DNA from 3 places in the Thermomonospora sp. CIF 1 genome. Region 2 is predicted to be linked to each of the others. Evidence: riboswitches for the same ligand, from Rfam matches in the RefSeq annotation. Region 2 holds a riboswitch; each other region holds the start of a gene.
What was found. Region 2 has a riboswitch for cyclic di-AMP ahead of BUE48_RS06785 (CHAP domain-containing protein). Riboswitches for the same ligand answer to the same signal wherever they lie in the genome.
Positions count from the first base shown of each region.

Region 1: it holds a riboswitch for cyclic di-AMP, as region 2 does, so the genes downstream of both, BUE48_RS15180 (CHAP domain-containing protein) here and BUE48_RS06785 (CHAP domain-containing protein) in region 2, are expected to answer to the same signal.
Region 3: it holds a riboswitch for cyclic di-AMP, as region 2 does, so the genes downstream of both, BUE48_RS22340 (NlpC/P60 family protein) here and BUE48_RS06785 (CHAP domain-containing protein) in region 2, are expected to answer to the same signal.

Region 1 is NZ_MOYN02000021.1:413,799-424,264, reverse strand. Features, by position in the region: gene ctaD (aa3-type cytochrome oxidase subunit I) at 1-1,348, shown strand, start outside; gene BUE48_RS15200 (cytochrome c oxidase subunit 4) at 1,352-1,762, shown strand; gene BUE48_RS15195 (L,D-transpeptidase) at 2,081-3,277, shown strand; gene BUE48_RS15190 (M48 family metallopeptidase) at 3,286-4,581, opposite strand; gene BUE48_RS15185 (peptidase MA family metallohydrolase) at 4,578-5,858, opposite strand; gene BUE48_RS15180 (CHAP domain-containing protein) at 5,913-6,683, opposite strand; cyclic di-AMP (ydaO/yuaA leader) riboswitch at 6,694-6,843, opposite strand; cyclic di-AMP (ydaO/yuaA leader) riboswitch at 7,212-7,385, opposite strand; gene BUE48_RS15175 (C40 family peptidase) at 7,966-8,886, opposite strand; gene BUE48_RS15170 (NYN domain-containing protein) at 9,102-10,466, opposite strand, start outside.
Region 2 is NZ_MOYN02000013.1:177,383-187,848, forward strand. Features, by position in the region: gene BUE48_RS06765 (hypothetical protein) at 1-64, shown strand, start outside; gene BUE48_RS06770 (hypothetical protein) at 572-1,282, shown strand; gene BUE48_RS06775 (multidrug effflux MFS transporter) at 1,581-2,858, opposite strand; gene BUE48_RS06780 (MarR family winged helix-turn-helix transcriptional regulator) at 2,917-3,429, shown strand; cyclic di-AMP (ydaO/yuaA leader) riboswitch at 3,632-3,753, shown strand; gene BUE48_RS06785 (CHAP domain-containing protein) at 3,757-4,806, shown strand; gene BUE48_RS06790 (SfnB family sulfur acquisition oxidoreductase) at 5,014-6,255, shown strand; gene BUE48_RS06795 (flavin reductase family protein) at 6,513-7,022, shown strand; gene BUE48_RS06800 (TauD/TfdA dioxygenase family protein) at 7,059-7,940, shown strand; gene BUE48_RS06805 (rhodanese-like domain-containing protein) at 8,250-9,815, shown strand; gene BUE48_RS06810 (ABC transporter permease) at 9,812-10,466, shown strand, end outside.
Region 3 is NZ_MOYN02000025.1:104,606-115,071, forward strand. Features, by position in the region: gene BUE48_RS22310 (ScyD/ScyE family protein) at 1-1,012, opposite strand, end outside; gene BUE48_RS22315 (ATP-dependent Clp protease ATP-binding subunit) at 1,239-3,752, opposite strand; gene BUE48_RS22320 (histone-like nucleoid-structuring protein Lsr2) at 4,155-4,406, opposite strand; gene BUE48_RS22325 (RDD family protein) at 5,099-5,623, opposite strand; gene BUE48_RS22330 (RDD family protein) at 5,630-6,358, opposite strand; gene BUE48_RS22335 (amino-acid N-acetyltransferase) at 6,367-6,927, opposite strand; cyclic di-AMP (ydaO/yuaA leader) riboswitch at 7,047-7,271, shown strand; gene BUE48_RS22340 (NlpC/P60 family protein) at 7,279-8,301, shown strand; gene BUE48_RS22345 (LuxR C-terminal-related transcriptional regulator) at 8,601-8,885, opposite strand; gene lysX (bifunctional lysylphosphatidylglycerol synthetase/lysine--tRNA ligase LysX) at 9,816-10,466, opposite strand, start outside.

The DNA of each region.
Region 1 (10,466 bases), on a different contig from region 2:
GTTCCCGCGGATGAACATGCTGGCCTACTGGCTGTTCCTGTTCGGCAGCCTGATCGCGCTGTCGGGCTTTTTGACCCCCGGCGGCGCGGCCAGCTTCGGGTGGTTCGCCTACGCCCCGCTGTCGGACGCGGTCCGCACCCCCGGCGTCGGCGGCGACCTGTGGGTGCTGGGCCTGGCCATGAGCGGTCTGGGCACCATCCTGGGCGCGGTCAACTTCATCACCACCATCCTGTGCATGCGCGCCCCGGGCATGACGATGTTCCGGATGCCGATCTTCACCTGGAACGTCCTGCTCACCTCGATCCTGGTGCTGCTGGCCTTCCCGCCGCTGGCCGCGGCGCTGCTGGGGCTGGCCGCCGACCGGCTGTACGGGGCGCACGTGTTCGACTCCTCGCACGGCGGGGCGATCCTGTACCAGCACCTGTTCTGGTTCTTCGGCCACCCGGAGGTCTACATCATCGCGCTGCCGTTCTTCGGCATCGTGACCGAGATCCTGCCGGTGTTCAGCCGTAAGCCGATCTTCGGCTACATCGGCCTGGTGGGCGCCACCATCGCCATCGCGGGCCTGTCGGTCACCGTGTGGGCGCACCACATGTACGTGACCGGCCAGGTGCTGCTGCCGTTCTTCTCCTTCATGACGTTCCTCATCGCGGTGCCCACCGGGGTGAAGTTCTTCAACTGGATCGGCACCATGTGGCGCGGCCGGCTGACCTTCGAGACGCCGATGCTGTGGTCGCTGGGCTTCCTGGTGACCTTCCTGTTCGGCGGGCTGACCGGTGTCATCCTGGCCTCCCCGCCGATGGACTTCCACCTGTCGGACTCCTACTTCGTGGTGGGCCACTTCCACTACGTGGTGTTCGGCACCGTGGTGTTCGCGATGTTCGCCGGGTTCTACTTCTGGTGGCCGAAGTTCACCGGCAAGATGCTCAACGAGAAGCTCGGCAAGCTGCAGTTCTGGATGCTGTTCATCGGCTTCCACGGCACCTTCCTCGTGCAGCACTGGCTGGGTGCGGCGGGCATGCCGCGCCGTTACCCCGACTACGCCGAGGAGTTCACCGCCCTGAACCAGGTGTCGACGATCTTCTCGATCCTGCTGTCGCTGTCGCTGCTGCCGTTCTTCTACAACATCTACATCACCGCCAAGAAGGGCAAGAAGGTCGAGGTGGACGACCCCTGGGGGTACGGAGGCTCGCTGGAGTGGGCGACCTCCTGCCCGCCGCCGCGGCACAACTTCACCTCGATCCCGCAGATTCGCTCCGAGCGCCCCGCCTTCGACCTGCACTACCCGTACGCGGATGCCAAGGGCGAGCTGGCGGAGGCCGGGGCCGGCACCGGATCGGAGAAGTGACCGATGCGCGTTCAGGCATTCATGTTCTACGGGTGCGCGATCTTCTTCCTGATCACTGACATCGTCTACTGGCTGTGGTCCAAGGAGTGGACGGGCACCACCGCGCTGGCCCTGTCGGTCGGCCTGGCCGGGCTGATCGGGTTCTACATCCACTTCACGATCCGGCGCCTGGAGAAGGCCAACAACGGCCCGCTGTATGAGGACGACCCCGACGGGGAGATCGTCCAGGCGGCCGGCGAGGTGGGCTTCTTCAGCCCGCACAGCTGGTGGCCGCTGTTCGTGGCGGCCTCGGCGGCCTGCATCACCCTCGGCCTGGTCTTCGGCTGGTGGCTGGTGGTCTTCGGGATCGCCGCCACGCTGCTGAGCTGCATCGGCCTCGTCTTCGAGTACTACCGGGGTCACTTCCAGCACTGATCAGGCAAAAGGTCTGCTAAGGGGGCCGGTGTCCGCTTATCAGCGGAGACCGGCCCCCTTCATAATTGACCCGTCCAGACGGTGGGTGACCGGTATCACACCGATGGGGGAATCGCGATCGTCCGGCCCCATTGCGCCGGACGCCGGATGACCGGTCGCCCGGCCCAGGCACGGGGGGTTGTGAGGGTGTACTTCAGCGTCCGCAAGACGGGGGACAGGCGTGCAAGCCGTCCGGCCGTCCGCACCGCGGCGAGCGCGGGCATCGGGATGGTCCTGGTCATCGGGCTCGCCGGTTGCACGGGGGGCGATACCGCCCAGGTGAAGGCCGCACCGGTCGGCTTAAGCGTCGTCCCGCGCAACGGCAGCGGGGACGTCCTCCCCGACACCCCGATCGTGGTCAGCGCGGCGGGCGGCACCCTGCAGAACGTCACCGTCCGCGCCCGCGGCGCCGAGGTGGCGGGCCGGATCAGCGACGACGGCAGCCAGTGGCGGTCGCGCTGGGCGCTCACCCCGGGCACCCGCTACGAGGTGATCGCCACCGCGCTCGGCCCGGACGGCCGCACCCACACGGTCACCGGCACGTTCACCACCCGCACGGTCGAGCGGGCGGTGACCGCCTCCGTCGAGGCGCCCGCCCCGGGCGAGACGGTGGGCGTGGGAATGCCGATCATCGTGCGGTTCGACCGTGAGATCACCGACCGGGCCGCGGTGGAGCGGGCGCTGGAGGTGCGCTCCAGCAAACCGGTCGTGGGCGCCTGGCACTGGTTCGACGGCCAGAACGTCGTCTTCCGCACCCGCGAGCACTGGCCCGCCCACACCCGGGTGCGGCTGATCGCCCATCTCAACGGGGTCCGCGCGGTCCGCGACGGGTACGCCACCGAAGACCTGGACCTGAAGTTCAAGATCGGCGAGGCCCATGCCAGCGTGGCCAACGCCAAGACCCACCGCATGGCCGTCTACCGGGACGGCAAGAAGATCCGCGACTTCCCGATCAGCATGGGCCGCGGCGGGGTCCGCAAGTACACCACCACCAACGGCCACCATCTGACGATGGAAAAGGGCAACCCGGTGATCATGGACTCCTCCACCGTCGGCTGCCCGCCCGGCTGCCCCGGCCACTACCGCCTGACCGTCAACTGGGCGGTGCGCATCTCCAGCAGCGGCGAGTACACCCACTCGGCGCCCTGGTCGCTGCACGCCCAGGGGCACCGCAACGTCAGTCACGGCTGCATCAACATGAGCCCGTCGGCGGCCCGCTGGTTCTACCACTTCAGCTACCGGGGCGACCCCTTCCGGGTCGTCGGCACCAACCGGGAGCTGGAACCCACCAACGGCTGGGGCTACTGGCAGCTCGGCTGGGACGAGTGGGTGAAGGGCAGCGCGCTCAAGCAGGCCCTGTCGGTCGGCCCGCACGGTTCCGAGCCGGTGCGGGAGCCCTTGCCGCAGGCCGAGGCACCGGCGACCCCGGCGGCCTCCCCGTCGGCGCTGATCTCCCCTCAGGCCGGCGGGGACTGAGCGCGGCTTCAGGGCCGGGCGGCCCGCCCGCCGTGCAGGCGGGCCCAGTCCCGGGCCATGGCGATGCGCTCGGGCACGCTGGGGTGGCTGAACCACAGCGCGTACTCCACCGGGTTCGGCCGCAGATCCGACAGGTTCCGCAGCGCCAGCTCGCGCTGCATCGACACGAACGTGGCCGCATCGCCGGTGAGCGCCAGCGCGTGCGCGTCGGCCCGCGCCTCCACCCGCCTGCTGATCAGGTTCTGGACCGGGCCGCTGAGCTGGGTCAGCACGCTGACCACGGCCAGCAGCAGCGCCACCGAGCGCGGGTCGCAGACCACCGGCTCGGCCGTCCGGTCGGCCAGCCCCGCCCGGCGGCGCAGCCCGGGCGAGGTCAGCGCCAGGTACAGCAGGCAGACTCCCCCGGAGACCCCCAGGGCGCCGGTGAGCGTGCCGCGGAGGACGTCGTTGTGCTTGGCGTGGCCGAGCTCGTGGGCGACGATCGATTTGATCCGCTCGGGCGGCGATTTCAGCAGCGTGTCGTAGACCACGATGCGGCGGGTGGAGCCGAATCCCGACACGTAAGCGTTCAGCGAGGTGGTCCGCCGGGAGGCGTCGGCCACCAGGACGTCGGTGACCGGCACCCGGTCCCGCGCGGCCATCGCCAGCAGCTCGGTGCGCAGCGGCCCGGCGGGCAGCGAGTGGAACCGGTTGAACACCGGCTCCACGAGCAGCGGGTAGAGGAACGACAGCACCACCACGAGAGCGAACCCGCCCGCTGCCGCCCCCGCCCACCAGTAACGCGGAAAACGCCGGGCCAGGACGTACAGCAGCAGCACCGCCACCGTCCAGATCACCCAGGCCAGCGCCAGCGACTTGAGCTGGTCGGCCAGCCAGGCCGGCCAGGTCTGGACCGACAGGCCGTAGCGGCGCAGCACACTCTCCCGCCAGATCCGCAGCGGCAGGGCGGCCAGCCGCAGCAGCGTCGTCACCGCCACCACCGCCACCGCCAGCCGCAGCGCCCGCCCGGGCACCCGCGCGGTGCACCAGCCGATGAAGCGCGCCCCCAGCGGGGTCAGCCCCAGCACCAGCACGACCGCCAGCCCGGTGAGCAGCCCCGCGTACGCCGGCGGGTTGAGCGCGGCGTCGAAGGCCGCCGAGCGGGCCAGTTCGGCGGGGGAGAAGTCCCGGGCCGGATCGGGCTCGCTTCCGCCGCCGGGCAGCGGTTCCCACGGCGTGGTCGCCATCAGCAGGACGCCGTCTCCCGCCAGCAGCACCACGCCCGTGATCAGTGCGGCGGCACGGGCCCGTCCGGCAGCGGTCATCGCAGCTCCCTGTGCAGGTAGTCCCGCCACATCGCGGTGAGGCCGGCGGTGTCCAGGCCCAGGACCGAACGCAACGCCGCGTCTTGGGAGCGTTCACCGGCGGCACGGTAGAGCCGCACCAGCGCGTCCTCTCCGTACCGGTCGGCGATCATGCGGCAGGCCAGCCACGCCTCCGCATACGCCTGCGGCAGCCGTGCGGCGTCGGCGAACTCCGCGGGGCCGGGCAACCTCCGCGGCAGGTGCCCGGCGGTCACCTCGGCGCGCAGTTCCCGCGCCGCCGAGCGGACCGGCACCTTCGTGTCCCGGTAGCCCACGTAGTCGGCCAGGCCCTCGATCAGCCACAGGGGAGTGCGCCCGTCGCGGGCGCCTCCGGTGGCGATGTGGGTCAGCTCGTGGGTGAGGACCACCTTCCGGCCGAGGGCGTTGAGCCTGGAGAACGTCCCCGGGGCGATGACGATGCGGTCCTCCCCCGAGTCGCCGGAGACGGCCAGCGCCGCGATGGACCCCGCATCGCCCAGCGGGTCGCCGTCGGGCACCAGCGCGGCGGCCTGCACGTCGTCGGCCGGGACGAGCGCGACCGCCCGGCGCGCCCAGCGCTCTCCCAGCACCTCGGTGACGACGGGCACGGCCGCATCCAGCCGGTCGGCGATCTCCCGCAGCAGGGGAGAGGAGCCGATCACCAGGCTGTGCTCGCCGCGCACGACGTCGAGTGGGCCGCTATCCCAGATGTCGGCCTCGTCGCGCAGGCCGTGGGCGGTGCCGTCCCCGACCAGCCGCCAGGCGCCGCCGCGCCGGGCGAAGGTCAGGTAGCGGGTCCGGGTCACCTCGCGGCGGTCGTGGCCTTTCAGCCGGTACCGCAGCGTCACCTCGAGCACCGCGCCGTCCCGGCCTGCGGCCACCGGGACCGGTGAGGCGAGCTCTTCCCGCCAGCCGCTCAGCGGCAGCCGGGTGAGGTTGTCGAACACGGTCGCCTGCGCGTTCCGGAAGGGTGCGGGGGCGGCCGTGACGGTGGCCAGGAAGGCGATCCGGTCGCCGTCCCGCACGGCGCGGGCGCGGCCGTCCAGGATCTGCCGGACGGCTTGCGCGTCCGGCCGCGGTGGTGCGGGAGCGGCGGTGGCATCGGCCGCCGGGGCGGGGGAGCCGCCGTCCCGCAGGACGGCCCACAGGCCGCCCGCCGCCAGGAGGAGAACGGCCACCAGCGCCGAGACGACGAGCACCGGCCGGCGCACTGTGCGCCGGCCGGTGCCGTTCGCCGATGTCTCGGGTCCGCCGTCCATGCCGGTGATCCTATGGGGGTTCACCGGTGCCCGGACGGGGCGGCCGCCGGGAGGTCACTCGGCGGCGTAGTCGGGGTACCCGTAGCCGACGATGGTGTCGGGGGTGCGGACCTTGGAGACGACGGCGTTGGAGATGTTGCCCTCCACGGTCTTGATCTTGCCGTTGTCGAGCACCTCGGCGACCAGGCCCACGTGGTCGATGCCGCCGATGCTCTTGCCGCCGGCCCAGTCGAAGAACACCACCGCGCCGGGCTTGGGCTTGGTGCCCCAGCGGCCCTTGTCCTTGAAGGACTTGGCGTGGGTGACGGTGTAGGCGTCCGCGCCCAGCTCATCGGTGCCGACCTGCTCACCGACCCAGGTCACGAACATCGCGCACCAGGGGGCGGACTTGTAGACCTTGGGGTCGCTGCCGCCGCCGTCGCGCTGGAGGGTCCGCTTGGCGTGCGGGGTGGAGGCGTACCACTTGCCGAACTTGCTCTCGCCCTTGGCGTCCTCGGTGAGGCCCAGCTGGGACTCGGCCACCTCGATCACCTCGCCGGCGGTCACGGCCTTCTTGCCGCCGTGCTTTTTGGCGGGGGCCTTGTACACCGCGGCGTGCGCGCTGCTCACCGTGCCGGTCCCGCCGGCCAGCGACTTGGCCGCCTTGCCGCTCTCGGCGAGGGTGGTGATCGGGGCGGCGGCGCCCACGGCGGCCTGCGCCGGCGCCTGGGCGGCCACGCCCAGCGCGGTGGTGGCCACCGCACCGGCGACCAGGGCGCTGGCGACGGTGCTCTTGCGGGACTGGAGGGTGCGGGTGAGGCGGGTGATGTGGTGCTTGCCTGCCACGAGCATGTGCTCCTCTGCTTCCAAGCCGCCTACCGGGTTAGCTGACGGGTTCGGGCTGGAAGTCGCCCTACGGCCTGCTGCGGCCGATTCACCCCGGGAAATGCGGTGGGTCCCCGGCTCCGCGCCCTGGGAAGGCATGCGGACTCGGCGGCGGACGTCGTGGACGGACGTCCGTCTGGGCAATGGAAAGGGAATTCTTGGGAAGGGAAGCGGCGCGGCATCGCGGCCGGGCGCCGCTGGGATGAGATCTGCGGCCCTCAGCGGGCGCGGTGCCCTGTGGGCACCGCCGGGCTCAACGCCTGAGGGCGCGGTGAACGGTGTCGGCCTTCACGGGGGCCGGGTGCCGGTCGTGCTCCTGCCAGGAGACGGTGTGCTCCTGCCCGGCGGCGTGCGGCACGGCGGGGGCCTGGGCCGGGGTCGCGGTGCCCAGAACCAGGACGGGCGCCAGCGTCAGTGCACCGACGATCGCGCCGCCGGTGAGCCTGGCGCTACGGGTGATGCTGCTGACAGCGATGCTGAACAGAGGTCACTCCTTCTTCCAGACGCCTACCGGGTTAGCTGACGGGTTCGGGCTGGAAGTCGCCCTACGGCACATCCGTCCCCTGGACGGGATCCGGTGGGGGATGCGCCGATTCACCCCGGGAAAGGTGGGTCCCCGGCTCCCTCGCCTCCCCCGCCCGGCCGTTCGGGCGGCCGGAACGCTCAGATCGGAGGCGAAAGGACTCGGCGGGCCGCAGATATGCGGCGCTGACTTACTGAGTACCTGGTTGTTGCGGCTCGGGCGGCCGGTCCGCATCGGGACCTCCGGCGCCCGCGGCATGTGCGGTGCGCGCCGGGCGGCCGCGCCGGCAATGCACGGGGCGGCGTCTGGGGAACGTCGCCGCCGGTGCGACGCATGGGGGGCGCCGCTGTCCGAACCAACGTATCAAACGTCAACTCGAAGGCAAATCATCCGCAAAACGGACGCGAGACAGGTCACGTGTCCCCAGCGGATGCCCGCTTCAAGTTGTACGTAGGCAAAACCCAGGTTAGGGAGGATTCATTCCCCGGTCTGGGGATTCCCCGGCGGCCGGGCCGCCGAGGGCGCGTGCCGGTCCCGGGGCGCGGCGCCCCGGATCCCCCGTGCGGCAAGGCTTTTGCGGGCCTTGGCCGGATGCCTCCAGAGCGTGGGGGAGCGGCGGGAAAATGACGTCCGTCACACCGGCTGCGGGTAAAGACGAGACGGCGGCCCGACCCGGCCCGCATGAGGCCGGATCAGGCCGCCGGTCGGCGTTTCGGCGCCTCAGGGACGGCCTGCGCCGTAGTAGTTGGCGGCGTAGTAGCCGGAGGTGATGGACACCACCTCCACGTTCTTGCCGGTACGCGGAGCGTGGATCATCTGGCCGTTGCCGACGTAGATGCCCACGTGCCCCAGGCCGCTGAAGAACACCAGGTCACCCGGCTGCAGGTCGCTCTTGGCGACCCGCCTGGTGGCGCTGTACTGCGAGTAGGTGGTGCGCGGCAGGCTCACCCCGGCGGCGCCCCAGGAGCGCATCGTCAGCCCCGAGCAGTCGTAGGCGTTCGGCCCCGCGGCGCCGTACTGGTACGGCTTGCCGAGCTGGGCGTAGGCGAACTGCAGCGCCACGCGGGCCGGCCCGCTGGCCGGACCCTGGTAGGTGCCGCCCCCGCCGCTGCCGGGACGCTCGGGGGTCACGCCGATCCGGCGCAGCAGCGCCTGCTGCTGGGCGATGGACTTTTCGACCTTCTCCTTCTGCGCCTTGAGCTCCTTGGAGCGGCGCAGGACCTCGTCGTAGGCCTCCTGGGCCTGGGCCTGCTGGCGCTTGAGCCGCTGCGCGGCGGCCAGGAAGGACCTCAGCTCCGCGCTGCGGTTGCGGGACAGGTGAGTGAAGATCGCCGTCTGGTCGAGCACCTTCTGGGGGTCCCCGGTGCCCACGAAGCGGGTCACATCGCCCAGCTCGCCGGTCTTGTAGGCGGTCGCCGCCATCTCGGCGATCTTGGCGCGGGTCTTCTCGAAGTCCTCCTGCTCGGCGGCGGCGGCCTTCTTGGCGGCCTTGAGCTTGGCCTTGGCCGCCTTCAGGTCCTCCCTGACCTGGTTGTACTTCTCCACCAGCTGATCGACCTGCTCGTTGAGGCGGTCGATCTTCTTTTGCACTTCAGAGGCCGAGGGAGTGGGGTCGGCGTACGCGGTGACGGGAGCCGCCACCGTCGCCGCTACGGCAAGGCAGGTCGTCGCCAAGAACCTGCGGGTCTTTTCACTGGCCACAGTCGTGTTACGCCCCTCTCTCCACCCTCTCCGGCGCAGACACTAGCGAGACGCAACACCTGTCACAACCGATTCGTATGTTCTTGTCAGGGCATTTCAGTAGTTTCCACGCCCGGTTGTCACATGATCACCATGTGTGCCCCGGAAAGGGCGGTTCAGCCCCGGCCGAGGCGGCGCAGCAGCAGCGCGGCGGACGCCGGGCGGGCCTCGGCGCGGCGGGCGGCGTCGGCGACCTCCCGGTCGGAGGAGACCACGATCACCGGGCGGCCCGGCGGCTCGGCCCGCACCAGCTCGCCGATCAGCTCATCGGCGGTCTGCCCCGGCGCGCTGAAGCACACCCGCACCCCGCGCGGGGCGGCCATCTTCACCGGGGCGTCCAGCTCGGCCCCGTCGAACACGCACGTCACCTCCGCGCCGGTCTGCGCCGCCAGCCCGCCCAGCCCGCTGACCAGCCGGTTGCGCTGGTCGGCCAGCGGCAGATCCCCATATCCGGTCTTGGTGACGTTGTAGCCGTCGACGATCAGGTGCACCTGCGGCAGGGTGAGCAGCCGGTCCAGCAGCTTGGGGTCCTGGTCCGACAGCGACCGGCCGGGCAGCGCCCGGTGGGCCAGCAGCTCGGGCTCCACCGAGCCCACCGAGTCGGCCGGGCGGCCGATCGTGGAGGGCAGGGCCAGCTCCCGGCGCACCCCCAAGGCGGCGTCGACCAGGGTGTCCAGCAGCATCCGCAGCCGCACGTCGTCGACGTTGCGGCCCTCCCGGGCGGCCCGGCGGCTGCTTTCGTGGGCGGCCTCGGCCTGCGCCAGCTTCGAGCGCAGCCGGCGCAGCTCCTTGTCGGCGGCGGCGCCGGCCTCCCGGGCCGCGGCGCGCTGCTGCTCCAGCTCGGCGGCCAGCGACTCGGCCCGCTGCCGGGCGGCCTTGACGGCGGCGCGCTCTTCGTGCAGCTTGCGGCGCAGCTCGGAGATCTCCGCCTTGGCCTTGCGCAGCTCGGCGCGCAGCCGCTCCAGCTCACCGGCCCGTCCGGCGCGGGCCTCGGCCAGCTCCCGCTGCAGCGCGGCGATCCGGCGCTCGTAGGCGGCGTCCTCGGCGGCGCTGGCGGACCGTTCCAGTTCCCGGCGGGCCGTCTCCACCAGGCGGGGCCAGCCGGGCGGGCGCAGCAGGTAGGCCACGGCGGCCACGGTCACCGGGTCGGCGGCCGGCGGGACCGTGCCCGAGGCCACCGCCTCGACCAGTTCCGGTTCGGCCGCCCGCAGCGGCCCGGCGGCCTTCTCCCGGAACACCGGGTCCTGTTCCAGGACGGGGGCGATGTGCCGGCCGGCGCGTTTGGCCCGGTGGCGGCGCTCCCACCGGGCGAACGGCCGCAGCGAGGCCGGGATCTCCTCCGTCGCCAGCGTCCCGAGCAGCTCCGCAGCGGCCTCCACGACCCGCTGGCGCACCGCCTCCGGCAGCGGGCCGTCGAGCCGTTCCGGCGCCCTCTGGGAGACCTCGGGGGTTTCCGGGCCGCTGTCGATGATCGTGCTCCT
Region 2 (10,466 bases):
CGGCACCCTCAAAGGGCTCGGGGGCTCCGGCGTCTTCGGCCAGACCCTCTACTTCACTCCCTGACCCGCTCCGCACCGCTCGATGACCGGCCGCGGCCGGTCCGCCGCCGAGGCCGGCCGCGGCGCCGAGCGTCTCTGGGCCGGCCATGCCGCCCTTGGGCGGGCCAGGTGCTTCCCGGCGCGGCGACCGGCGACCTTATCTCCGCGACGGACGGGCATTGCGCGGCGACTCTCCTGTGCCGGCTCATGTCGTCTGTGACGACGTGGAACGGTGCGGTGCGGGGTGCCTGCCGGACGGGGGGAGCCGGTGGGGCGGGAGGCAACGAGCGGCACCCCGACGCCCGCTTTAATCGCCCATTTGTGTCCTAAGTGGGACATAAAGGGCGGATTGACTCGGGGTGAGCGGTGGAGTTATCTCCATCAGCAACGGGTTACTTGCCCCGTCCCGCCAGGCCGGGGCGAGTAGTCCGCACCCGGCCACGACACGGCGGCCCGGACCGGTGATCACCCCGCCGTCGCTCACAGGTGTGCCGGTGCTTCCCACCCCACTGATCTATTCAGGAGCACCCCCATGAAGACCTTGGCGAGAATCGCCACCCCCGTCCTCGCCGCCGCCACCGCGCTGGGGCTGATGGCCACCAGCGCCTCCGCCGTGGAGCCCACCGTCACCATCCGCCGCGACGACGGGAACCCCTACTCCGGCAACTTCCGGTTCACCAACCTCTCCCCGCTGACCGTGAGCGCCAGCTTCTCCATCTTCGGCTCCATCACGGCCGAGTGCAGCAACGCCAACTTGAGCGGGACGCTCACCTACGACGGCCTCGACGTCAGCCTGAACTCGGCCTCCGTCTCCGGGTGTACCAGCAGCATCGGCACGGCCAGCGTTTCCTTCGAGCAGCTGCCCTACGACGACGCGGTGGTGAACTACTCCCCGGGCCCCAACGGCCGGGACGGCGCCCTCACCTTCACCGACACCGACCTGCGGGTCAAGGCCACCATCAGCCTCCCCATCCTCGGCACGTTCACCTGCTACTACGGCTTGAACTCCAGCATCACCTCCCTCACCTTCGACCTGTACAACCCCACCAACCCCAACCGCCCCGACACCTCGGTCAACGAGGCCCAGGCCAAGATGCAGAACGCCACCCTCGCCCGGCTGTCGGGCAGCAATGCGCTCTGCCCGGCGACCGGCACGGCCAGCGGCTACGGCACCGTCAAGGGCGAGAAGGTCGCGAACTCCGGCGTCTTCGACCAGACCCTCTACGCCACCCCGGCGTCGTGAGCCTCCGCAGTGCGTCCGGTGCCCGGCCCGCTGAGGGGACCGGCCGGGCCGGGCACCGGGGCGGAGCAGACGTCCGGACCGCTGAGCCCTTCCGGCACGTGATCACGGCGGTCCGGGACGGGAGCCACGGCGGAATCTGAGGTCGTGACCTGGCAGGTCGCGGCGGCGCCCCCGTCCCGGCCTGCGGAAACGCCGTGCTGCGGCAGGCTCGGTGAACGAGCGGGGCGCCGCCCGGCAGGCGCGGGCGGCGCCCCGCTTCCCGCTGTGCTCCCCCGGAGCCGGAACGCCGACGGTCCCCTCAGCGTCCCGTCGTCTGCTGCGCCGGTTCGGCGCGCGGCCCTTCCCCTTCCCGCGGTTCCGGGGCCGCGGAGCGGGAGGCCGGGACGGTGCGGGCCAGCAGGTGGGCGCCGATGCCCAGGACGGCGGCGGTCACCAGGGCGATGCCCATGGGGACGCCGGTCTCCTCCCCGCCCAGCCCCACCAAGGGGGAGACCAGGGCGCCGCAGGCGAACTGCAGGGCGCCCATCATGGCGGCGCCGGTGCCCGAGGCGTGCCGGGCGCGTCCCAGCGCCAGCGCCGCCGAGTTGCCCATGACGAACGCAACGCAGCTCACCGTCAGGAACAGCACCGGCAGCACCGCGGCGGCGGGCGCTCCGGCGGCCAGCATCGCCAGCAGGACGGCCGAGCCGGTCAGCACGGCGCCCTGGCCGAAACCCAGCAGCCCTTGCGGGGTGAAACGCCCGATCAGCCGGGCGTTGATCAGCCCGGCGGTCACCATGCCCAGCGCGTTGACGGCGAAGTCCGCCGAGTAGGCGGAGGTGGACAGCCCCAGCACGTTCTTGATCACGAAGGGCGAGGCGGAGATGTAGCCCATCAGCCCGGTGAAGCCCAGCCCGAAGGTGAGGATGTAGCCGAGGTAGCCGCGGTCGGCCAGCAGGTGCCGCATCGTCCGGCCGGCGGCGGCCAGGCCTCCCCGGTGCCGCCGCTCCGGTGGCAGCGACTCGGGGACCACCAGCAGGGCGCCCAGCAGCATCAGCGCCGAGATGCCCGTCAGCGCCCAGAACTCCATGCGCCAGCCGGCGGGCACCAGCAGGCCGCCGGCCAGCGGGGCGACCACGGGGGCGATGCCGCTGATGCTGGTCAGCAGCGAGAACACCTTGGCCGCCGCCTGGCCTCCGGTGCGGTCGGCGGCCACCGCGCGCCCGATGACGATGCCCGCCGCCCCGGCGAAGCCCTGGACGAACCGCGCCGCCACCAGCACCCACACGTTGGGGGACAGCGCGCACACCACGGCGGCGGCGGTGGCCGCGCAGGTGGCGATCAGCAGCGGGACGCGGCGGCCGAAGCGGTCCGACAGCGGGCCGATGGTCAGCTGCCCGACGGCCAGCCCGATCAGGAAGGCGGTGAGCGTGAGCTGGACGCTGGAGGCGCCGGCGCCCAGGTCGTCGGCCATGTCGGTGAAGGCCGGCAGGTACATGTCGGTGGCGAACGGCGCCACCGTGTTCAGCAGGGCCAGGACCACCAGCAGCAGCCCGGACACGCCGGGCCGGGAAGGGACGGCGGGGTTTTTGAACATGCGTTCCTCGGGTGACGGGAATTTACTTATATATGCATAAACAAATTATCATGGGGCAATGCACCGCTCCTCCGAGCTCCGTGAGCTGGCCCCGGTCCTGCGCGACCTCAACCGCCTTCTGCTGCGCACCGGTCCCCGGCAGGCCGGGATCGCCCCGCTGCCGCCCTCGGAGGCCGACCTGCTGCGGCTGATCGTCCACCAGCCCGGCCTGAGCCCCGGCCGGCTGGCCGCCGCGATGCAGATGAAGCCCAGCAACATCAGCGCCGCCCTGCGGCACTTGGCCGAATTGGGCCTGGTCAGCCGCCAGGTCGACCCGGCGGACCGGCGCAGCGGCCGCGTCCTGCCCACCGACCGGGCCGTGGAGAACGCCCGCCGCATCGAAGACGCGCGGGCGCGCATGCTGGAGGAGGCGCTCGGCGACCTGGCCCCTCACCAGGTGGAGGCGATCCTGCGGGCCGTCCCCGCGCTGCGGGCCCTGGAGCGCGCTCTGCACGCGCGTACCGAACGGGCGGCCGGGGCCGCCGGAGGTGTTGCGGAGCGTCCGTCCGGCCGGGACGGCAAAGCGGGGTGAACGCTCGCAGCGCCGGGCGTTTTGCCTGCTTGCGGGGCTCTTGAAGGCTGGTTGTGACGGTTTGACTACGTTCGGGATTTTTACTTTGCGTCACTCTGGGATGACTTGCCCGATCCTTTAAGGGTCAGTACTTTTCCCTGATATCGGTCCGTTACCTAACTCCCCGCCCGGGGAGTGCGGGCCGGACGCCGAGTCCCGGCGGCGCGCCCCCGCGCCGCGGGAGCCGGGGACCCACTGCTTCTGGGGTGAATCCGCCGCGTGCGGTAGGGCGGCTCCTGGCCCGAACCCGTCAGCTAACCCGGTAGGCGGTCCCAGAGGAGATAACGCATGGATCCCATCGGGGAAAAGATCCTTGAGGTCGCCAAAGCCGAACTGGGATACCGAGAGGAATCGGGCGGCTACACCAAGTACGGCGACTGGTACGGCAAGAACGTCGACAAAAGCCCCTACTTCGCCACCGCGGCCTGGTGCGACATGTTCCTGGCCTGGGCCGCCCACAAGGCCGGCGTCGCCGAGTGGGCGGGCCAGTTCGCCTACACCCCCTTCCACGCCGCGTGGTTCAAGCAGCAGGGCGCCTGGGGCACCGACCCTCAGCCCGGCGCCATCGTCTTCTTCGACTGGGGCGGGTCCAAGAGCCTGGACGCCATCGACCACGTGGGCATCGTGGAGAAGGTCGAGGGGAACCGCATCCACACCATCGAGGGCAACGCCGACGGCGTCCACCTCAAGCGCAAGGTGCGCACCCCCGACACCATCGTCGGCTACGGCTACCCCTCCAAGGTCAAGGTCAAGGGCAAGTCGGTCGAGTCGGTGACCTCCTCCGGCGCCCCGCCGGAAAAGTACGTGCCCAAGCACGCCGCCCCCGCGCCCAAGGTCGACTCGCTCGGCGGCGGGGCGACCGCCGTCGCCGCCACCCAGGGCGTCGCCCCCCGCGAGCGGGAGAACCCGCCGCAGGAGCAGCACCTGCCGGGGCTCACCGACCTGCTGACGATCGCCCTCGCCGGCAGCGTGGCGCTGGCGGTGGGCAAGTCGGCCGTCGTCAAGCTGCCGGAACTGCGGATCCCCGGCTCGCTGCGCCTGGAGGGGCTGCGGCTGCCGACCTCCTCGCCGATCCGGGTCCGCAAGCGCGGACGCCACCACCGCACCCCGGTGGCGCTGCCCGCCGACGTCACCCCCGCGGACCTGGCCGCCGCCGACCGCGAGACCGTGGCGATGCCCCTGGTCAGCGCGGCGGTGGCCGCCGAGGCCGAGGACCGGGAGTTCTGGAGCCAGATCTCCCGCCTGGAGGAGGAGGGCGACCTGGAGTTCTGGAGCGCGATCGCCGACGCGGTCGCCGAGGCCGAGGTCAAGGTCCCGGCCTCGGGCGAGCGGGCCTGACCGTCCGCCGCGACCCCCCGACCGTCCGGCCCGGCCGCGCTGCGGCCGGGCCGGACGCTTCCTTATGTCCCATTGCGGCGCAACACCGGTCACCGCCGCATCAAAGATCCCGGTTTCGCAGGTTTCGCCGGGCGCACCCCCTGGGCAAATTCCTAGTAAACAGGTAGAGTTACCATGTATATCCCGGTTTCGTTCCCAGGGGGCGAGATGACCACTTTCGACCAGGCTCTGGAGGCCCCGGCGGCCTCCGCCGGTCGTGCCCATGTGATCCGCACCGATGAGGAAGCCCTCGAGATCGCCGCGCGGCTGGCCGCCGAGTTCGCGCCCGGCGCCGCCGAGCGCGACGCCCGGCGCCTGCTGCCGCGGGCCGAGCTGGACCGGCTGTCGGAGAGCGGGCTGCTGGCGATCACCGTGCCGCGCCGCTACGGCGGAGCCGACGTGCGCGCCGACACCCTCGCCGAGGTCTACCGCCTGCTGGCCGAGGCCGACCCCAACATCGCCCAGATCCCCCACAGCCACGTGGTCTACCTGCGCGTGCTGACCCAGCAGGGCAGCGAGGAGCAGCGGCGCTACTTCTTCGGCGAGGCGCTGGCCGGCAAGCGTTTCGGCAACGCCCAGTCCGAGGCCGGCACCCGGCACGCCCAGGAGTACCGCACCCGGCTCGTCCCCGACGGCAACGGCGGCTACCTGCTGAACGGGGACAAGCACTACTGCACCGGCGCGCTGTTCGCGCACTGGGTCCCGGTGCTGGCCCAGCTGGAGGTGCCGGGCCAGGGCGACCGGCTGCACGTGGCCTACGTGCCCCGCGGCGCCCCCGGGCTGGAGGTCGTCGACGACTGGACGGGCATGGGGCAGCGGCTGACCGCCAGCGGCACGGTGCGGCTGCGGAACGTCTGGGTGCCGGCCGAGCGCGTGGTGCCCCACCACCTGACCTTCACCGGGCCGCAGGTCCACGGCGCCTACGCGCAGCTGCTGCACGCGGCCATCGACGTGGGCATCGCCGGGGGCGCGCTGCGCGATGCGGCCGAGTTCATCCGCACCAAGGCCCGGCCCTGGCCGGACAGCGGGTGCGGCAAGGCCGCCGAAGACCCGCTGCTCATCCAGCGGTTCGGGGAGCTGGTGATCGCCGAGCGGTCGGCGCGGGCGCTGCTGGCCGAGGCCGGCCGGGCGGTGGAACGTGCCAGGCATGATCTCACCGACGAGAGCGCCGCCGCCGCCTCGATCGCGGTGGCCACCGCCAAGGCGGTCGCCGACCGGGCCAGCGTGGAGATCTCCAACGCGCTGTTCGAGCTGTCGGGCACCCGCTCCAGCCTGGAGGAGCACAACCTGCACCGGCACTGGCGCAACGCGCGCACCCACACCCTCCACGACCCGGTCCGCTGGAAGATCCAGCACATCGGCCGCTACGCGCTCAACGGCACGCTGCCTCCGCGGCACGGCGCCATCTGACGGCGCGCTCCCGTCCCGGCGGCGCAGGCGGGACGGCATCGGCAGGCGAGGTCGCCCGCGAATTTCATAGTAATTAAGTAGGAATTATAGGAATAATGGTGGACGAGCCTTCTGCGACCTGCCGGCCGCGCGCCGGGGCCGCGGCCTGCGCGCCCGCCGCAGGCCCGCGGCCCGGGACGACCGGGCCGCGAGCAGGCCGGCGAAGGCGCCCGGCACCGGCCCCCCACGACGGCAGAGCCCGGAAAGGACAAGCGGCGATGACCGAACTGCTGCCCGACCAGACGATCGATGCCGACCGGTTCCGCCGGACCCTGGCCCTGCACGCCGCCGGGGTCGTGGTGGTCACCGCGGCCCCCGGCGGCGTGCCGGCCGGGCTGACCGCCACCTCCTTCACCTCGGTCAGCCTGGACCCGCCGCTGGTGTCCTTCTGCATCGCCCGCACCTCCACCACCTGGCCGTCGCTGCGCGCCGCCGACCGCTTTGCGATCAACATCCTCTCCGACGCCCAGGCCGACCTGGCCGCCCGCTTCGCCCACCGCGGCATCGACCGCTTCGCCGCCCCCACCCGCTGGCACCCGGCCCCCGACGGCACCCCGCTGCTGGAGGGCGTGTGCGCCCACCTGCTGTGCAGCCCCTACACCACCGCCGACATCGGCGATCACGTCCTGGTCGTGGGGCTGGTGACCGAGGCCCACATCCGCGAGCCCGACCAGCCGCTGCTCTACCACCGCGGCCGCTTCGGCCGCTTCCGCCCCCAGACCTCCTGACCGTCCCCACACCCCACCCGACAAAGGAGGAACGCCATGCCGAAGGTCGTCCGGATCGGCGGCCGGATCGGCGCCGAGATCATCGGCGCCGACCTCACCGACCCCGACGCGTTTCCCACCGAGGAGATCAACAGGCTGCTGCTGGAGCACAAGGCGCTGATCTTCCGCGACGCCGGGCTGGACGAGGCCGGGCATCGCGACTTCGCCGCCCGCTTCGGCGCGCTGACCCGGGCGCACCCCACGGTGCCGTCCGCCGAGGGGCTGCCGGAGGTGCTGGCGGTGGACGCCGACACCGGGCACCGCGCCAACGTCTGGCACACCGACGTGACCTTCGTGCGCACCCCGCCCAAGATCAGCACGCTGCGCGCCATCAAACTCCCCCCGTACGGGGGCGACACCCTGATCGCCAACGCCGCCGCGGCCTACCGCGACCTGCCCGAGCCGCTGCGGGAGCTGGCCGACCGTCTGTGGGCGGTGCATAGCAACGCCTACGACTACGCCACGCCCGCCAAGAGCGCCGAGTACCGGCGGGTCTTCACCTCGAAGGTCTACCAGACCGCGCACCCGGTCGTCCGCGAGCACCCGGAGACGGGGGAGCGGACCTTGTTCATCGGCGGCTTCGCCCAGCGGATCGTCGGGCTGTCGGGCACCGAGTCCCGCGACATCCTGCGCATCCTGCAGTCGTATGTGACCCGCCCGGAGAACATCGTGCGCGTCCGCTGGAACGTCGGCGACCTGGTGGTGTTCGACAACCGGATCACCCAGCACTACGCCCCCGACGACTATGACGACCGGCCCCGCCTGCTGCACCGCATCACCGTCGCCGGCGGGCCGGTGACCGGGCTGGACGGCCGGCAGAGCTACGTGGTGGAAGGCGACGACGCGACCGACTACACCGCTCCCGTCAAGGCCGCCTGAGCCCGCGGGGACCCCGGCGGGCGTTGCACCGGTACGCCCGCCGGACGACGGGCACCCGGGTCGCCACCGGCGCCCGGGTGCCCGTCTGTCATCTTCATCACCTTGCATCCTATTTTTCCTACCAATATTCTCGGGTTATGCCGTAACGGCTGATCAGGCCGAGTTTTCGCACGAATCAATCGTGAAATCCCGCCTCGGCGCCGTGATTCGTCTGCGACGTGCGCGCGGTCCCGTTACGGCCCCGACACGAACCTCCCGCCGCACGGGGCCTTCGCCCCCGAGCGGTCACGAACCACGAGGTGGATCACCATGCCCACGCGGATATCCGCGGCGGATCTGCGCGCCCTGATCGAGGACGAGACGACCCAGATCGCCTTCCTCGACCTGCGCTCCCCGCTGCGGCGCGACAAGGACGGCCACATCGCCGCCACGTCCAACATCCCCTACCAGGAGCTCGAACCCCGCATCGGGCGGGCCGTGCCGCACCGCGACACCCCGATCGTGCTGGCGTCCGAGCCGGAGCTGGACGCGCGGGGCGCGCAGATCCTGCAGCGGCTCGGCTACCGCGACGTGCGGGTGCTCGACGGTGGGATCGCCGCCTGGCGCCGGGCCGGCGGCCGCGTCTACACCGGCACCAACGTGCGCAGCAAGACGCTCGGCGAGTGGATCGAACGCCGCTTCGGCACCCCCACCGTCGATGCGACCACGGTGCGCAAGTGGCAGGAGTCCGGCGAGGACGTGGTGATCGTGGACAGCCGCACCCTCGCCGAGTACCGCCACCACCACATCCCCGGCGGCCTGTACACCGGCGGCGGCGTCGAGGCCGTCTACCGCATCAGCGCGGCCGTCCGCAGCCCGAGCACCCGCGTCGTGGTCAACTGCCAGGGCCGCACGCGCGGCATCGTGGGCGCCCAGTCCCTGATCGACCTCGGGCTGGACAACCCCGTCTACTCGCTGCGCAACGGCACCCCCGCCTGGCAGGAGGCCGGCTACGAACTGGCCAAGGGCGAGGGCGAGCACCTGCCCGCCCCCGCCCAAGCGCCCGCCGCCGGCCGGGCGTGGGCCGAGCGCACCCTGCGCGAGCTGGCCGTGCCGTCATTGGGCTCCGCCGAGCTGAACGCGCTGCTGGGCGAGGCGTCGGTGACCGTCTACCTGCTGGATGTGCGTTCCGCCGAGGAGTACGCCGCCGGGCACCTGCCGGGCAGCGTCTCAGTCCCCGGCGGCGTACTCCTCCAGAACACCGACGACCACCTGGTGGTGCGCGGCGCCCACGTCGTCCTGATCGACGGCCCCGACCGGATCCGGGCCGCCGGCACCGCCCGCTGGCTCCGCTACCTGCACGACGGCCCGATCTCGGTGACGACGCCCGACACCGAGATCACCGCCGTCCCCGCGCCGCCGCTGCCGGCCGCGGACGCCGAGCAGATCCCCTGGGCGCGTTTCGCCGCCGACCGCGGTGCCCACCGGGTGTACGACCTGCGCTCCAGCGCGGCCTACCTGGCCGGGCACATCGCCGGGTCGGTGCACGCCCGCCGGGAGACGCTGGACCGGCTGGCCGCCGAGACCCCCGATGGAACGTTCCTCCTGGTCGGCGACGCCACCTTCGACCCCTCCCACATCGCCGCCGACCTGAGCGGGCGCGGGGTGCGCGCGGCGGTGCTGCACGGCGGCGTGGAAGCGGTGGCCGAACCGTTGACCACCGCCGACCCGGTGCTCGCCGCCGGCGTCCAAGACCAGGTCGGCCCGCCGGACTTCGGCCCCGAACGCGACGCCTGGTACCGCGAGTACTTCGCCTGGGAGCTGTCGCTGCTGGAGCAGACCGCCGGCGACCCGCTGTTCGACTTCGAAGGCATCTTCCGGCGGTGGACGTCATGACGGTGGTGGACGACGCGGCTAAGGCCCGGCCGCTGCCGGTCCGCACCCTGCGGTGGCATCCGGCCCAGCGGCGCAGCGCCCGCCCCCGGCGCCGCGGCCGCGCCCTCGACCTGGCCGTCCGCGCCCTGGTGCCGGTGGCGCTGCTGGCCGCCTGGCAACTGGTCGCCTCCCTGGGCTGGGTGGACCCCCAGGTGCTGCCCGGCCCGCTGGTCATCGTCGATGCCTACGCCGAGCTGCTGCGCACCGGCGAGCTGCAGGCCGCGCTGCCGGTCTCGCTGCAGCGGGCCGGGATCGGGCTGGCCATCGGCGGCGGCACCGGGCTGCTGCTGGGCGTGGCGGCCGGGCTGTGGGCGGCCGCCGAACGGCTGTACGACGCGCCGTTGCAGATGCTGCGCACCATCCCGTTCATCGCCATGGTGCCGCTGTTCATCGTGTGGTTCGGCATCGGCGAGGAATCCAAGATCGCGCTGATCGTCGGCGCCTCGATCTTCCCCGTCTACCTGAACACCTACCACGGCATCCGCGGCATCGACCGGCGGCTGATCGAGCTGGCGCAGACCTTCGAGCTGAGCCGCCGCCAGGTGATCGGGCTGATCGTCGTCCCGCTGGCGATGCCGCAGATCCTGGTCGGGCTGCGCTATGCGGCCGGCA
Region 3 (10,466 bases), on a different contig from region 2:
TGTCGCTGATCGCGGTCAGGCCGGAGGCGATCACCTGCGGCCGCTGCCCCGGCACGTACCGCCAGACCCGGGCCGCCCCGGGCACCATGCCCGCCAGCTCGCCGACGTAGTAGGCGCCGTCCGGGCCGCGCACGATGCCGGTGGGCAGCGACTGCACCGCGGTGGCCTCGGCGGCCCGCCCGGCCTTGCTCCCCTTCTTGCCCTTGGCCCTCCCGCTCTTTGCGACAGGCTGCGCACCGGCCGTGCCGACGGGCACCAGGTGGGCCGCCAGCTCGGTGACGGCGTCGGCGCGGGCGGACCGGCCGGCGGTGGCGGCGGTCGCATCGTGCCCGAAAACCGCCTCGGTGGTGATGGTGCCGTCCGCACGCACCCCGAGCAGGTCGTCGGTGCCCGCGTCGGTCACCAGCCAGCCCTCGCTCGCCGGCACCAGCCGCCACGGGTTGGAGTGCGCGGTCTGGGAGACCGCGCCGTCGCGCGTGCGCATCCGGTCCGGCCGGCTCTCGTAGGCCACCAGGTCGGCGATGACCCGGACGTCGCGCCCGTCCGCCGGCACCCGGTACACGGTGCCCAGCGGCCGGGCGTGCGGGCCGTAGCGGGCGCGCTCCCGGACGTCCATCCCGGCGCCGCTGAGCACCACGTACTCCCCGTCTGAGACCGTCACATCGACCGGCCCGACGACCTCCCGGCCCGCACCGTCGCCGACCGACGGCAGGCCCTGCACCACCCGGCCCTGGCGGTGACCCCTGATCTGGTAGATCGCACCGCTGCGGCCCAGGCACCGCCGGCCTGCGCCGGTGCCGACGCACATGTCCTTGCCGCCCGTCCCGGCCTCGGCCACCAAGATGGTGCCGTCCTGCAGCAGTGTGACGCCGCGCGGGTTGTTGAGTCCTTCGGCGATCACCTCGAGGGCCGGCGCCTGCGCCCGGGCCGCCGCTCCGGGAATCAGCGCCAGGGCGACCCCGCTCGCGGCCGCCAGGCAGGCCACGCTCCAGGGCATGCGTGTCTTCTTCATCTTCCTCCCCTTGGGTCTCACGCGGATCACCAGTCCGCGCCACCGGGGAAGGTGCCCAGCTGCGCCACGCCGCTTTTCACCTGCGGCGCGGCGCCCCGGCTGGTTGATCATGACCGGCGCAAGCGCGTCTCGGCCGGGGGTGTCGGGCCGGTCGGCGCCGGCCCGGCGACGGCAAAGGGCCCGCACCGAAGGCGGTGCGGGCCCTTTGTGGCCGGTCTGCAGACCGTCAATCCTTGTTGAAGTTGACCGCGCCCTCCACCGGCGGCGGGGTGTCGGGAACGGTGGACGGCTTGGGCATGCCGGTGAAGGTGAACTTGGCCGACTCGCCGGAGCCCTCCACGCCCACCAGCACGATCTGACCGGGCTTCAGCTCGCCGTAGAGGATCTTCTCCGACAGGCTGTCTTCGATCTCGCGCTGGATGGTGCGGCGCAGCGGACGGGCGCCCAGCACCGGGTCGTAGCCGCGCTCGGCCAGCAGCTGCTTGGCCTCCTGCTTGAGCTCGATGCCCATGTCCCGGTCGCGCAGCCGCTCGTCCACCCGGGCGATCATCAGATCCACGATCTGGATGATCTCCTTGGGGGTCAGCTGGTGGAAGACCACGATGTCGTCCACCCGGTTGAGGAACTCGGGCCGGAAGTGCTGCTTGAGCTCCTCTTGGACCTTGGCCTTCATCCGCTCGTAGTCGCCGACGTGGTCGTCGGGACGGGCGAAGCCCAGCGACTGGCCCTTGGAGATGTCCCGGGTGCCCAGGTTGGTGGTCATGATGATGATGGTGTTCTTGAAGTCCACCGTCCGGCCCTGGGCATCGGTCAGCCGGCCGTCCTCCAGAATCTGCAGCAGGCTGTTGAAGATGTCCGGGTGCGCCTTTTCGATCTCGTCGAACAGCACCACGGAGAAGGGCTTGCGGCGCACCTTCTCGGTGAGCTGGCCGCCCTCCTCATAGCCGACATATCCCGGCGGAGAACCGAACAGGCGCGAGACGGTGTGCTTCTCCATGAACTCGCTCATGTCGAGCTGGATCAGCGCGTCCTCGTCGCCGAAGAGGAACTCCGCCAAAGTCTTCGACAGCTCGGTCTTACCGACGCCCGAGGGGCCGGCGAAGATGAACGAGCCGCCGGGGCGCTTGGGGTCCTTCAGGCCCGCCCGGGTGCGCCGGATGGACTGCGAGAGGGCCTTGATGGCGTCTTCCTGCCCGATGACCCTCTTGTGCAGTTCCTCCTCCATGCGCAGCAGCCGGGAGGTCTCCTCCTCGGTCAGCTTGAAGACCGGAATGCCGGTGGCCGTGGCCAGGACCTCGGCGATCAGTTCCTCGGTCACCTCGGCGACCACGTCCATGTCGCCGGCCTTCCATTCCTTCTCCCGCTGCGCCTTGGCCGCCAGCAATTGCTTTTCCTTGTCGCGCAGCGCGGCGGCCTTCTCGAAGTCCTGCTCGTCGATCGCCGATTCCTTCTCCCGGCGCACCTGGGCGATCTTCTCGTCGTACTCGCGCAGGTCCGGCGGGGCGGTCATGCGGCGGATGCGCATGCGGGAACCGGCCTCGTCGATCAGGTCGATGGCCTTGTCGGGCAGGAACCGGTCGGAGATGTAGCGGTCGGCCAGCTGGGCGGCCGCCACCAGCGCGCCGTCGGTGATGGAGACGCGGTGGTGCGCCTCGTACCGGTCGCGCAGCCCCTTGAGGATCTCGATGGTGTGGCTCAGCGACGGCTCGGCCACCTGGATGGGCTGGAAGCGGCGCTCCAGCGCGGCGTCCTTCTCCAGGTGCTTGCGGTACTCATCCAGCGTGGTGGCGCCGATGGTCTGCAGCTCGCCGCGGGCCAGCATCGGCTTGAGGATGCTGGCGGCGTCGATGGCGCCCTCGGCGGCGCCGGCGCCCACCAGGGTGTGCAGCTCGTCGATGAACAGGATGATGTCGCCGCGGGTGCGGATCTCCTTGAGGACCTTCTTCAGCCGCTCTTCGAAGTCACCGCGGTAGCGGGACCCGGCGACCAGCGCCCCCAGGTCGAGGGTGTACAGCTGCTTGTCCTTGAGGGTCTCGGGCACCTCGCCCTTGACGATCTTCTGCGCCAGACCCTCGACCACCGCGGTCTTGCCCACGCCGGGCTCGCCGACCAGCACCGGGTTGTTCTTGGTCCGCCGCGACAGCACCTGCATGACCCGCTCGATTTCCTTCTCCCGGCCGATGACCGGGTCGAGCTTGCCCTCGCGGGCGGCCTGGGTCAGGTTGCGGCCGAACTGGTCCAACACCAGCGAGGTGGACGGGGTCGACTCCGAGGGCCCGGTCGATGCGGGCTCCTTGCCCTGGGTGTAACCGTGCAGCAGCTGGATCACCTGCTGGCGCACCCGGTTCAGGTCCGCCCCCAACTTGACCAGCACCTGGGCGGCCACGCCCTCGCCCTCGCGGATCAGGCCGAGAAGGATGTGCTCGGTGCCGATGTAGTTGTGGCCGAGCTGCAGCGCCTCGCGCAGCGACAGCTCCAGCACCTTCTTGGCCCGCGGAGTGAACGGAATGTGCCCAGAAGGAGCCTGCTGCCCCTGGCCGATGATCTCCTCGACCTGCTGCCGCACCGCCTCAAGGCTGATCCCCAGGCTCTCCAGTGCCTTGGCGGCGACGCCCTCCCCCTCGTGGATCAGCCCAAGGAGGATGTGCTCGGTGCCGATGTAGTTGTGGTTGAGCATCCGGGCCTCTTCTTGGGCCAGGACGACGACCCGCCGCGCGCGGTCGGTGAACCTCTCGAACATCTCGTCGCTCCTCACAGAGCGGTTGGATCAAGCCCGATATGTCCGGACCCGTCCTTCCGCATGCTAGCCCGCCCCGAGGAGGCCACCCGGTGCACTCCCACCAGGAGACGTTCCCCAGCTAAGCGCTGTTCATCCCCATCCAACTACCACGTGGGCGCGGCATGTTCCCGCTACGCCCCAAGCGAACGACGGCACTATCGTGGTCAGGAGATCATCAAAGGACGGCAACAAGATTCTCAAACCCGCCTTGACCTGCGCGTTTCCCCTAGCCGCAGGGGGTTCGAGCCGAGCAGGCGGGCGCGGCGGGCACCCGGCGGGCCGCCGGCGGCGCCGCGGCGCTTCGCCGCAAGCGAACGGCCCGTCCGCCGGTGATGGCGGACGGGCCGTTGCCAGATGACGCAATCAGTGAGCCGCCTCGTACTGTTCCACGACGCTCGCCGGAATCCGGCCGCGCTCATTGACCTTGATGCCGCGCGCCTTGGCCCAAGCGCGGATGTCCGCGCTGCGCTCGCGGCTGGAGGCACCGCGGGAGCGACGGCGACGAGTGGTGCCCGCCTTCCGGGCGTGCTCCACATCGAGCGCGAACGACACGGTCTCGTCCGCCTCGCCACCGTCGAGGTCGTCGACGAGAAGCACCTGAACCTTCTGTGCCATGGGGACAGACCTTTCCGCCGGAGCAAACTACATTCGGTTTCTGAAGATATACCGAAGGGCTTGCGGATGACAATTCAACGCGGCGCGACGGAGTTTCCGGCTAGGGGCGGTAACTCCCCGTAATCGGGGGAAGCGATTCCGCTATGCCCGGCTTACTCGGCGGGCGGGGAGGGTGACCGCCCCGCAGCGGTTGAATTGTCCGGCCGCCCATCGCGGCAGACCGCCCTCGCATGGGCGTTTTGTGCCATGGCCGATCACCGGGGACGATGGCGATCTTGGGCCGGCGGGCGAAACGAAGCATCCCGGCTAAAGACCGAGAGCCGCCCTGCACGGCGACCCTGCCTCTCCACAAGGCACGGTTAGAGAGAAAGATACGGGAAAAATGTGCCCAGTACCATCTTAACGGAGCTCCCAGGTCCCCTCCGGCTCCTTCGATTAACCCTTGGGTAACATCGCTAAGCCGGTCAAGGCTACGGAATGCGCCGGTAGCGTCAGAGCCGGTGACATCGGCTCTCGGCGCGGCCCGGCAGACCGGAAGGCGCGCTCAGGCCACGAAATCCGTAGTGGCCCGCCCCGGTGGTTATCAACTCACCTGAGCCGGATAGGGCAGGAAAGCTCCTATCGGCTCACCCCGCCCTCTTCGCCGGCCGGTATCCGGGCCGGCCCGCCACGCCGTGCCGGTCGCGGCGTACTCATCGTCCGGGGGCGCCATCCGCCGTTGTCTGCGGCCGCGCGCGCCGTATCACAACGGTACCCGCAAAACGGTCGTGCAGTGCCCGCCGTCGCGTCTCCTCCAATACCAGACCCGCGTTCACCACCCAAAACAGCCCGGCCACCGGCCCCAGCAGCGGCACCGGCCGAAGGGCGATCGGCAGTGCGTACACCGCCGAGCGCAGCAGCGCCCGGCGGTGCCCCAGGCCCGCACCCGGGCGCTCGGCCACCACCTCCAGGCCGACCAGGCGCTTGCCGAGCGTCCGGCCCCACAGCGCCAGCTGGAGCCACTCGTAGACCAGCAGCAGGGCCGCCAGGACCGGCACGGCGACCAGATCCGCGGTGGGCCTGGACAGCCCCAGGGCCTGCGAGTGGACCACCAGCATCACCGGCAGCCCCACCACGAGGGTGTCCACCACCCGGGCGACCAGCCGTTGCGCAGGCTCGGCCGGCCCTTCCTCCAGGCCCTCTTCCTTACGGCCCTCTTGGTGTCCCTCGTCGTGCATATGGGTTTATTCGTCGTAGCCGTAATGGTCGTCCTCATGGACGATACGGTCATCGACGACGACCGTATCGGCGAAGCGGTCGTGCACGGCCTGGTGGAGCGGCTCGTCCCAGATCGCCCACAGATAGGCCAGCAGCGTGCCCACCGCGGCCAGCAGCAGCCCGTAGGCGGCGTACTCCCAGACCATGACCATCAGGATCAAGAAGAAGAACAGGCCGATCTGGTAGCCGATGTTGTTGATGGCCGCCCGCCAGACCGCCTGCGGCACCGTCATCGGATCGCCGAGCGGATCGGCCCGCACCACGCTCATCCCGAGCACTCGCTTACCGAGAGTGTGACCCCACAAGGACAGTTGAACCGCCTCATAGATGAAAGGCAGGATCGCCAGGACCACGAAGAGCGTGATGATGATCGGCCAGTTCCACACTCCGCCCTCGGTGCGGGTATCGCTGCCCGGCGCGTCCAGGCCGATCACGCCGAAGGCGATCGGCAGCACGAGCGCGAATCCGAACACCGCCACAAGAGCGTTGTCCATCAACCGGGCCAGCGCTCTGCGGTGAATGGGCGCCTGCGGCAGGTCCACGGCCGAGTCCTGATAACCGCCATACCCGCCATGGGCATAGGGCGTCGGTTCCTGCCATTGCCCCGGCGCGGGCTGTTGCTGCCACTGAGCGGGCGGATGGCCGCCCTGCCAGTGCGGGTTGTAGTGTCGCCGCCCGCGGTACGGGTCGCTCATCGCTATGGTCACTCCTCCAGGCGAAGCAGCATCCGGGTGTTGCCCAAGGTGTTCGGCTTCACGCGGTCGAGATCGAGGAACTCGGCCACGCCTTCGTCATAAGAACGCAAGAGCTCTTCGTACACCTCAGGCGACACCGGTGTGCCCTGAATCGGGCGGAAGCCATGACGCGCGAAGAACTCCACTTCGAAGGTAAGGCAGAAGACCCGTCGCACGCCGAGTTCTCGGGCGGTTTCCAGCAGCCTGCTGACGATCCGGTGCCCAATGCCCCGGCCGCTGCAGCGCGGGTCCACCGCGACCGAGCGGACCTCGGCCAGATCCTCCCACATCACGTGCAGTGCTCCGCAGCCGACGACGCCGAGCTCGGCGTCCTCGGCGACCCAGAACTCCTGGATGTCCTCATAGAGGGTCACGGTCGACTTCCTCAGCGTCCTGCCGGTGCCCGCGTACGTGTCGATGTGCCGGCGGATCGCGGGGACGTCGGCCGTCCGGGCCCGCCTGATCGTGACCTCCACAATCAGGTGAGCGTAATCGGTCGGCAAGCGCCATCGGTCACCGTTGCCGGGCATACCGCCCACCGCCGCCGTCGTGTGGATCACTCTCTCGGAGGCCTGTGAATTCCGCCGTTCTGGTTGGCAGCGCGCGGCGACTTCGTTAGTCTGCGACGCTGGCATCGCAGCGAATGCAGACGCTGAAACCGCCGAGTTCGCCGGACGCAGCCAGCGGTCGGCGAAGCCGGGGACCCACCGACAGTTCCCCTGGGCAGGCAGGAGCCGGCCGGCTCCGTCGGACCCAATGGAGGGTGTTCCCCCGGGGTGAATCCGTTCCGGCGCACCCGGGCGCGCCGGTCGCGGTAGGGCTGCTCCTAGCCCGAACCCGTCAGCTAACCCGGTAGGCGGTCCAGGAAGGAGATTGTGCTCGTGGAGCTCACCCGCTCCGAACTCGATCCGGTGCCGGCCGCGGCCATGCGCCCGGCGGCCCGGGGCCGTTCCCTGGGTGCCCGCGTGCGGACCGCCGTGGTGGCCGGGGCCATGCTGATCGCCTCGGGGCTGCTGCCCGTCGCGCCGGCGCACGCCGACCCCGATCCTTCCACCAAGGAGCTGACCGAGCAGGCCCACCGGCTCGCCGACCGGCTGGAGCAGCTGACCGAAAAGTACAACGGCCTGCGGGTGCAGCTGGCGCAGGCCAAGCGGGCCGCCAAGGTCGCCGCCGCCAACGCCGCCCGGCAGGAGGAGGCGCTGGAGGCCATCCGGGAGAAGGTCAGCACGCTGGCCGCCACCACCTACATGCAAAGCGGGGTGGACCCCGCGGTGGCGATGATCACCGGCGAGGACCCCCAGCAGCTGCTGGACCAGGCCGCCACGCTGCGCTACTTCGCCACCCAGGACGGCACCAAGGTGCAGGGCCTGATGGAGGCCATGCAGGCCGCCCAGCGCGCCCGCAAGTCCGCCGAGGACCGCGCCCGGCAGGTCGAGACGCTGCGCGCGCAGCTGGAGCGGCAGCGCAAGGAGGTCGTCGAGCTCTACGAGAAGATCCGCGGCCAGGTCATCAAGCGCGACCCCGAGGCGCTGGTGGAGCTGCCGGTGGTCGGCGACGGCAAGGCGGCCCAGGCGCTGCGCCATGCGATGACCAAGCTGGGCAAGCCGTATGTGTGGGGCGCCGCCGGTCCCAACGCCTTCGACTGCTCCGGGCTGGTGATGTGGGCCTACAAGCAGGTCGGCATCAACCTGCCGCACTACACCGGCAGCCAGTGGAACGCCGGCACGCGCATCTCCCGCAGTCAGCTGGCACCGGGCGACCTGGTGTTCTTCTACTCCGACCTGCACCACGTGGGGCTGTACATCGGCAACGGCAAGATGATCCACGCGCCGCGCACCGGTGACGTGGTCAAGATCGACTCCATCGACGGCCGTCCCTACGCCGGTGCGGTCCGGGTGGCCTGACGGGCGCCCCGCCTGCCGCCATGACCGCTTCCCCGAAGACGGCGAACGGGGCCAGGCCATGCAAGGCCCGGCCCCGTCGGTCGAACCTCCCCCGTCGCGGCCCGGTGCCGCGGCCGACGGTGCGCGGATCGAGGAAGGCTCCTATGTCCGTGACACGCCGCTACAGGCGACACGTCCCCCGTGGTGTGGCATGTCGCCGTGTGCTGATGCCGGGGGGATGCCTCGGCGGTTCGGCGAGGGGTTCCGCCGCCGGCATGGGTTCCGGCACTGTGCCGGCCGGATCGGCGCCGCGGACGACGCTAGATCAGCTGCCTCTTGGCCGCCCAGACGACGGCCTCGATGGGGGTGTTCACATCCAGCCGATCGCAGATCGTCCGCAGGCGGCGGCGCAGCGTCCGGGCGCTCAGCTCCAGCCTGCGCGCCGCGACATCGGCGGTGACCCCGCTGGCGATCTGTGCCAGCAGCCGGATCTCCTCCTCGCTCAGGCACGGCTCATCGGTGCCACGACGTGCGAGTGTGGCCTGTTCCACTCCGTCCTCCCTCGTCCGTGGTAATGACCGCGGGGATGCGGCTGCGTGCCGCATAGGTACGGGTAGGCCTGGATCAGTACGCGCATGATGGCGGGGTGAGGGGTTGTCGACCGGCCCACAACAGCCGACGGGTCGCGCGTATGGATTGGATTCACCGGAGACCTTGCTGGTTTCCTCGCAGCTGATTTCCTCGCGGTCCCCCTGTCCGGTCTCCTTGCCGCTTCGATGCGCCGGGGCAGGCGGCGCTCGTCCTGATGGCCGAATGCGGCCGATGCCCCCGATATCTGGCGCTGCTGGGCGTGGTTGGGTAACCATTCAGTGGAGGGTCCGCGCCAGATCGGCTCGATCCGGAGCGGTTCGGCCCAGGGGACGCCGCAGGCGGCTTGCAGCGGGTTGGGCACCCGCCGGATCCCCCTGCCGTCACTGCCGCAGATGCCGGAAGGGGGGCATGCGTGTCCGGAATGGGTCATGATCGAGCCTCTTCCGCCCATCCCTTCTCATGTCCCCGACCATCCGGCAGTGATGATCGTGAAACGTTATGGTGCACTACGGCACGGAACGCTAGGCGGCCGATAGTGGACCGTCAAGCGCGCAAAGGTGACGATACGTAGTACTCTCCCTTGCCGTCAGTGATCCCCTGTCGCACCGCTCCGGGTGCCGACGCGGTGACCTGCGGCAACGAAACTCTCATCAGCCGCCCTCCCTCGATCCGGCTTGCCCGGCCGCATCGAGGGCGTACTTCGACACACTCGAGTTGGGACCTTTTCGGACGTCCCAAACAGCTCATCTTTCGCGACCGAATAGTGACTCTGAGTTCATCCGGCGCGGCAGGCCGCCGCCGGCACGGCCCGCTGTACGGCCCTTGAGCCCCATCTCGGCAAGCCCGCCGAGGGGTTTTCGGACACATTTCACGTTCCCGGGGCGCTGTCAAGATCTGCCCGGGAAGCGCTCAGCGGGCCGCGCCGACGACGGCACCGGCGGCCCTCAGTTGGGCTTGACGAGCGGGAACAAGATCGTCTCCCGGATGCCCTTGCCGGTGAACGCCATGATCATCCGGTCGATCCCGACGCCCACCCCGCCGGTGGGCGGCATGCCGTACTCCAGCGCCCGCAGGAAGTCCTCATCCAGCTGCATGGCCTCCGGATCGCCCCCGGCTGCCAACAGCGACTGCTCGGTCAGCCGGCGGCGCTGCTCGATCGGGTCGATCAGCTCGCTGTAGGCGGTGCCCAGCTCGGTGCCGAACCCGATCAGATCCCACTTTTCGGTCAGCAGCGGCTCGGAGCGGTGCTGGCGGGTCAGCGGCGAGGTCTCCAGCGGGTAGTCCATCACGAAGGTGGGCTGGATCAAGGTGTGCTCGACGAGCTCCTCGAACAGCTCCTGAACCAGCCGGCCCTGCCCCCACTTGGGATCCCAGGCGATCTGGCGGGCGTCGGCCAGCTTGCGCACCTGCTCCAGCGGGGTGTGCGGGGTGATCTCCTCGCCGAGCGCCTCCGACACCGAGCCGTACAGCGTGATCCGCGGCCACTCCTCCAGCCCCAGATCGACCTCCTGGCCCTTGTGGACGACCACGGTGGTGCCCAGCGCGGCCTGCACCGCCCGCTGGTACATCCGCTGGGTCAGCACCGCCATGTCGTT